DNA from 2 places in the Shewanella sp. SR1 genome. Region 2 is predicted to be linked to the other one. Evidence: predicted binding sites of a transcription regulator. Region 2 holds the regulator's gene; the other holds the start of a gene.
What was found. Region 2 encodes sigma-54, which starts transcription at its own class of promoters, with help from an activator protein. Its sites were predicted from a motif close to GTTGGCACGNNNNTNGNNT; they were not measured.
Positions count from the first base shown of each region.

Region 1: a site for sigma-54 is predicted at 1,949-1,967, ahead of KV201_RS01135 (TorF family putative porin). Genes of this name have one in related genera too.

Region 1 is NZ_JAJAEF010000001.1:251,776-255,232, forward strand. It holds gene KV201_RS01120 (hypothetical protein) at 81-461, shown strand; gene KV201_RS01125 (response regulator) at 545-1,342, shown strand; gene KV201_RS01130 (HU family DNA-binding protein) at 1,502-1,774, shown strand; gene KV201_RS01135 (TorF family putative porin) at 2,065-2,757, shown strand; gene rimK (30S ribosomal protein S6--L-glutamate ligase) at 2,837-3,457, opposite strand, start outside.
Region 2 is NZ_JAJAEF010000008.1:105,513-108,969, forward strand. It holds gene lptA (lipopolysaccharide transport periplasmic protein LptA) at 1-248, shown strand, start outside; gene lptB (LPS export ABC transporter ATP-binding protein) at 245-976, shown strand; gene KV201_RS09725 (RNA polymerase factor sigma-54) at 1,084-2,562, shown strand; gene hpf (ribosome hibernation promoting factor) at 2,591-2,878, shown strand; gene ptsN (PTS IIA-like nitrogen regulatory protein PtsN) at 2,881-3,324, shown strand; gene rapZ (RNase adapter RapZ) at 3,321-3,457, shown strand, end outside.

The sequences.
Region 1 (3,457 bases), on a different contig from region 2:
TATTAAGGTTATGCTGGACTCGGATTAGGGCATTTCCTACACTTGCTCATCTTCTTCGCTACCTGTCTACACATACATCTATGCCTAAACGTCTTATGCTACTGATCTCTTTATATTGCCTCTTCAGCATTGCCGCACTTTTACGGGCTGTGACAACGCAATCCTTTGATGTATTCACCCTAGGCGTCCTCCCCGTGCTCGTTGGCATAATTATGCGCACGCCGTGGTCGAGCTTAGTATTGAAGATTTATATCGGCATGCAAACCTTAGGATTTTCCGCCCTAGGCATTACAGCGATTATTGCCTATCGTATAACCCCTGAAGATGTAAAAGTGATTGTTTCTGGTCACAATATTCCTATGTTGCCGCTGACGATAAGCATTATTGTCATTTTACTCCTGCAATATTGGATCGCATTTTCTAAGGTCACGAGTCATTATTTGACCCGTCAAACGCAGTAATGGACATTTGTTGCTAAGCTGTTACTAATCGCGTAGCTTAGCGACCCAATAAAATACTTGCGACTCTTAACTTGAAGTAGACTATGAGCCATTTATCGCCCAGCGAACTTTCCATTCTTTTGGTAGAACCTTCAGATATCCAGCGTCGAATTATTATTCAACGCTTACAACAGGAAGGTATTCTCAGCATTCAAACCGCAGAAAATATTGAAGCGGCTAAAGAAATTATTGCTCGCCACAAACCCGATCTTATCGCCAGCGCCATGCATTTTGATGATGGTACCGCCATCGATCTCTTAGGCTACTTAAGGGCTAGCGCTGACTGCAAAGATATTCAATTTATGCTGGTCTCGAGCGAGTGTCGCCGTGAGCAACTTGAGATATTCCGTCAATCGGGTGTGGTCGCTATCTTGCCTAAGCCCTTCAGTGCCGACCATTTAGCCACAGCCTTAAATGCCACTATCGATCTGCTCAGCCACGATGAGCTCGACCTCAGTAATTTCGATGTGCAGGATGTGCGCGTATTAGTGGTCGATGATAGCCGCATGGCACGAAACGTTATTAAACGCACTATCGGTAACTTAGGGATGAAACTGATTACCGAGGCCGAAGATGGCGCACAGGCCATAGAGTTGATGAAAAACAATATGTTCGACTTAGTGATCACTGACTACAATATGCCAAGCGTAGATGGCCTTGCGCTGACTCAATATATCCGTAATGAAAGCCAACAATCACATATTCCCATCTTGATGGTGTCTTCCGAAGCCAACGATACCCACCTCAGCAATGTATCCCAAGCGGGTGTGAATGCCTTATGCGACAAGCCCTTTGAACCCAAATTGGTTAAAAAATTACTCTATCAACTGTTAGAAGAATAAAACCAGAATAAAACTTAAGTCACGAACTGAGCAAATATTCTGCGCTTTACCGAACATCCTCCGGCACCTTAGACGCAAAAGGCTTTCCAAGCGCTAAACCTTATGGCATGTTAGGCACGCTTATTTCAAATAAATCTACGGAAAGAAGAGACAATAAAAATGAACAAAACTGAACTTATCGCCAAAATTGCAGAAAATGCCGATCTAACGAAAGTAGAAGCCGCACGCGCATTGAAGTCTTTTGAAGCAGCCATTACCGAATCAATGAAAAATGGTGACAAAATCTCCATCGTAGGCTTCGGTTCGTTTGAAACTGCGACTCGTGCCGCTCGCACCGGCCGTAACCCACAAACAGGTAAAGAAATTCAAATCGCTGAAGCGACTGTACCTAAGTTTAAAGCGGGTAAGACCCTACGCGACAGCGTAAACTAAGCTAGAAAATTCAAAACAACGCCTCCATTGTGAGGCGTTTTTTTTGCCCTATCCCAGTGAAACGCTGAATGTTTTTTGCACAACAAGAGTGCGCCTCTGCCCCATAAACTGGCAAATAAAAACATTTTATTAACACTTGATATTCTAATATCTTGTTTTACATAGAATTGTAATAGTGGCATGTGATTAGCAAATCCCTTCTTAGAAAAAAACCAAGATGCACTAATGACCACTGCTTACTTAAGTGTGCCACTGGTGAATCGATAAATAAGTCAATCGAGGGGATGAGCATGAAGAAATCACTGTACAGCGTTTTGGCCTTATCGACGGGAATGTTACTGGCTGGCAATGCCTTTGCAGCCGTATCAGGCAACATTGGTGGTACCTCTAATTACCTATGGCGCGGCGCGACCCAAACTAACGATGCAGTCGCAATCCAAGGTGGAATTGACTACAGCCATGATTCTGGCTTCTATGCTGGCACTTGGGCATCGAATGTAGATTTTGGTGACGATACGAGCTACGAGCTGGATCTCTACGCGGGTTATGGCGGCAGTATTACCGAAGACATCAGCTACGACTTTGGCTACCTCTACTACGCCTATCCAGACGCTCCTGGCAGCATTGATTTTGGTGAACTCCATGCTGCAGTGACTTGGAAGTGGCTTGAACTGGGTTACTCCCATGTCATCAATGCCGGTGACGATGTCGCCGCCGATCCGTTAGATAATAAAGATCTCAGCTATCTTGCCGCAACTGTCTCTGTGCCTCTCACTGAAAAACTCAGCTTATCAGTACACTATGGCTACTCAAGCGGTGATGTTGTGCAATCTTGGTTTGGCGAAGATAACTACGCCGACTATAACGTCACACTCAGCGCAGATACCAGCATGGGCACAGTGTCATTTATGGTTTCTGATACCGATCTCACCGATGATGATGCCAAACTGGTACTCGGCTATTCCTACAGCTTTGATCTCTAAGATCTAGTATTTAGGACTTAACGACTAAGCATAAAAAACGCCACTTTAAATGGTGGCGTTGTTTTAGCGCAATCATCCATTAGGCAATGATGGGTCTGTTGGTTTTACGGGCTGCGACCATTTTCTCGATATATTCAACAATGGGCTCAGTCACCGAAATCCCAGTGGTTTGTTCAATCCCTTCAATGCCTGGCGCCGAATTCACCTCAAGGATCAAAGGGCCACGGTTAGAGCGTAAAATATCCACCCCAGCGACCACCAATCCCATCGCTTTCACCGCCGCAATCGCCATTTTACGTTCCACTGCAGTGATTTTAACCACCTCACCACAGCCACCCAAATGCAGATTAGAGCGAAAACCCCCCTCGGGTCCTTGGCGCTTCATGGAGGCGATGACCTTGTCACCGACAACAAAACAACGAATATCACTGCCATTGGATTCTTTAATGTATTCCTGCACTAAGATATTCGCTTTCAGCCCTAGGAATGCTTCTATCACGCTCTCAGCAGCCGTTTTAGTCTCGGCTAATACCACGCCAATCCCTTGAGTACCTTCGAGTAACTTAATGACTAACGGAGCGCCGCCCACCATATTGATGAGATCGGGGATGTCATTCGGCTTATTGGCAAAGCCTGTCACTGGCATGCCAATCCCTTTACGGGAGAGCAATTGCAGCGCCCGCAATTTGTCCCGAGAACG
Region 2 (3,457 bases):
AAGAAATTCGTTACGATATGGCGAGCCGCACCCTGACACTTAAAGGCAAAGCCTCGTTAGATCAAGCGGGCAGCCAAGTGACGGGTAATTTGATCCGCTACAACATCATCCAGCAAAAATTAATTGCCGAGAGTACCGGCAGTGGTGACGATCGCGTGATCACGATTATTCAGCCAGAAAGCTATCAAGATGATGCCAAACCAGACGCGCCAGCAGATAAACCTGTGAAAAAGCAGGACTCTAAATGACCCAAATCACCCTAAGAGCACAAAATCTGGCGAAGAGTTATAAGAGTCGCCAAGTGGTTAAAGACGTCAGTCTGACGGTCAAAACCGGTCAAGTCGTTGGCCTACTCGGCCCGAACGGCGCGGGTAAAACTACCACCTTTTACATGGTCGTTGGTCTGGTTAAAAGCGATAAAGGCCACATCTTTATCGACGATGATGATTTAACCGCAGATCCTATGCACCTGCGCGCCCGCAAAGGCATAGGTTACTTGCCGCAGGAAGCCAGTATCTTTCGTAAACTGACCGTCCATGACAACATCATGGCCGTGCTGCAAACGCGTAAAGAATTAAAAAAAGAGCAAAGGGAAGAAGAGCTAGAGCATCTGCTCGAAGAGTTCCACATCACCCATATCCGTGACAGCCAAGGCATGTCATTGTCGGGCGGTGAACGTCGCCGTGTCGAAATTGCGCGGGCGTTAGCAGCAAATCCTAAGTTCATTTTGCTCGATGAACCCTTTGCTGGTGTCGATCCGATTTCGGTTATCGACATTAAAAAGATTATCGAACAGCTCAAAAGTCGTGGCCTTGGCGTGTTGATCACAGACCACAATGTCCGTGAGACATTAGATGTGTGTGAACATGCCTATATCGTGAGTCACGGAAACTTGATTGCCGAGGGAACACCCGCAGAGATCTTAGACAATCAGCAAGTTAGGGCTGTGTACTTAGGTGAACAATTCAGGCTATAGTTAATCAAGCGGAGCCAATGCAGGCAATTTATGCCACCATTGGACTCCACTCAAGATGATAACAAGCGACCTCATCCAACAATAATAACGTAGGGATCAGCGGTAACATGAAAGCGTCACTCCAGCTCAAACTGGGTCAACAGTTAACCATGACGCCACAATTACAACAGGCCATACGTCTGTTGCAACTGTCGTCATTAGAACTGCAGCAAGAGATCCAGCAAGCCTTAGATTCTAATCCCCTTCTCGAGCTGGAAGAGGATCAATTCGACGCCACTAAAGACCCTGTAAACCAAACGCTATCCGATACGGATTTCAGTGAATCTAGCACCCTGCCGCCAGAAAAAGACAGCTCCACCATAGACACGGCAGAGTCGCTCACGAAAGAGTCCATGCCCGACGAACTCCCCATGGACACCACATGGGATGAAGTGTTCACCGCCTCTCCCAATTCTGGCCCCGGCGGCAGTCGTGAAGACGATATGCCCTTCCAAGGTGAGACCAGTGAAGGCTTGTATGAACACTTAGAATGGCAAAAAAACCTCACGCCGTTTTCTGAAACCGATTTAGCCATTGCCACCGCCATTATTGATGCCATCGACGATCAAGGCTATCTCACCCAAAGCACTGACGAAATCCTCGAAGCCATGGGCAATTCTGAGGTTGAGCTCGACGAAGTCGAAGCTGTACTCAAGCGCATTCAACACTTTGATCCTATTGGTGTTGCCGCCCGCGATTTAAGCGAGTGCCTGTTGATCCAACTGTCGCATTTCGCCGCTGACACGCCCAACCTAGAAAACGCCCGCATGCTGATCAAAGATCATTTAGATCTGATCGCCGCCCGCGATTTTAGATTGTTGATGCGTAAGACTAAATTAAAAGAGGATGAGTTAAGAGACGGCATCGCGCTTATCCAAACCCTCAATCCCCGCCCAGGTTTATTGATTACGCCCAACGATGACGAATACGTCATCCCAGATGTGTCAGTGTCGAAGAAAAATGGCCGTTGGGTGGTTGAGCTTAATCCTGACTGCATGCCAAAAATCAATGTAAATCAACATTATGCTTCGATGGCGCGCAGCACTAAAAGCCAAGCCGATAGCCAATTTATTCGTGGTCATCTGCAAGAGGCTAAATGGTTTATCAAGAGTTTAGAGAGCCGTAATGATACCCTGTTGAAGGTGGCGAACTGTATCGTCCAATATCAGCAAGGTTTCTTTGAATACGGTGAAGAAGCCATGAAACCTATGGTGCTGAACGATATTGCCGAAGCGGTAGAAATGCATGAGTCGACCATCTCAAGGGTGACGACACAGAAATACATGCATACCCCTAAGGGACTTTTTGAACTAAAATACTTCTTCTCTAGCCACGTCGGTACTGACGATGGTGGGGAGTGCTCATCCACAGCAATCAGAGCCTTCATTAAGAAACTGGTTGCAGCGGAAAACCAGAAAAAACCATTAAGCGACAGTAAGATGGCACAACTTCTGGCAGAACAAGGGATCAACGTAGCCCGCAGAACCATTGCGAAGTACCGAGAGGCTATGCTCATTCCGCCTTCTAATCAGCGTAAAAGTTTATAACCTACAGTGGATATCGGAGGACGTTTCTATGCAAATAAACCTGAGTGGACACCATGTCGAAATTACCGAATCGTTACGTGCATATGTAGAAGAAAAGTTTTCAAAACTTGAACGCCATTTCGAACAGATCAATAATGTGCACGTTGTGCTCAATGTCGAGAAAATGCAACAGATTGCCGAAGCGAGAATAAATCTTATCGGTGGTGAAGTTTTTGCTACTTCAGAGCATGCTGACATGTATGCCGCTATAGACGCCCTGATTGACAAGCTTGATCGTCAGGTTATTAAACACAAAGAGAAGTTAACAAAACACTAATAATGGAACTTTGTACCATACTGCGGCCGGAGTGCACTACCTGCGCCACTCCGGGCAGCAAGAAAAAGGTACTGGAACTCATCAGCGACTTAGTCGCTGCCCAGTACCCGACCCTCTCATCTCAAGAGATATTCGAAAGCCTAGTGGCGCGCGAAAAGATGGGGAGCACAGGTATAGGTAACGGCATCGCCATTCCACATGGTCGACTAGCCGATATAGATCAGCCCATTGCCATACTCATTAAGTGTGAAGAGCCGATAGCATTCGATGCTATCGATAAGCAACCTGTTGATATTTTATTTGCACTACTGGTGCCTGCAGACCAATGTCAGCAGCACTTAAGTACCTTGTCTTGCATGGCCGAAAAGCTGAGCGACAAGCAAATATTAAAGCAATTACGCAAGACGCATGATGAAACGGAACTCTATCAGGTAATCACTGGATGAAACTGGTCATAGTGTCGGGCCGCTCAGGCTCAGGCAAATCTGTCGCCCTAAGGGTACTCGAAGATCTCGGCTATTATTGTGTCGATAACCTTCCCTTGCCCTTAATCGGCACTTTGCTTGAGCAACTCAAAGG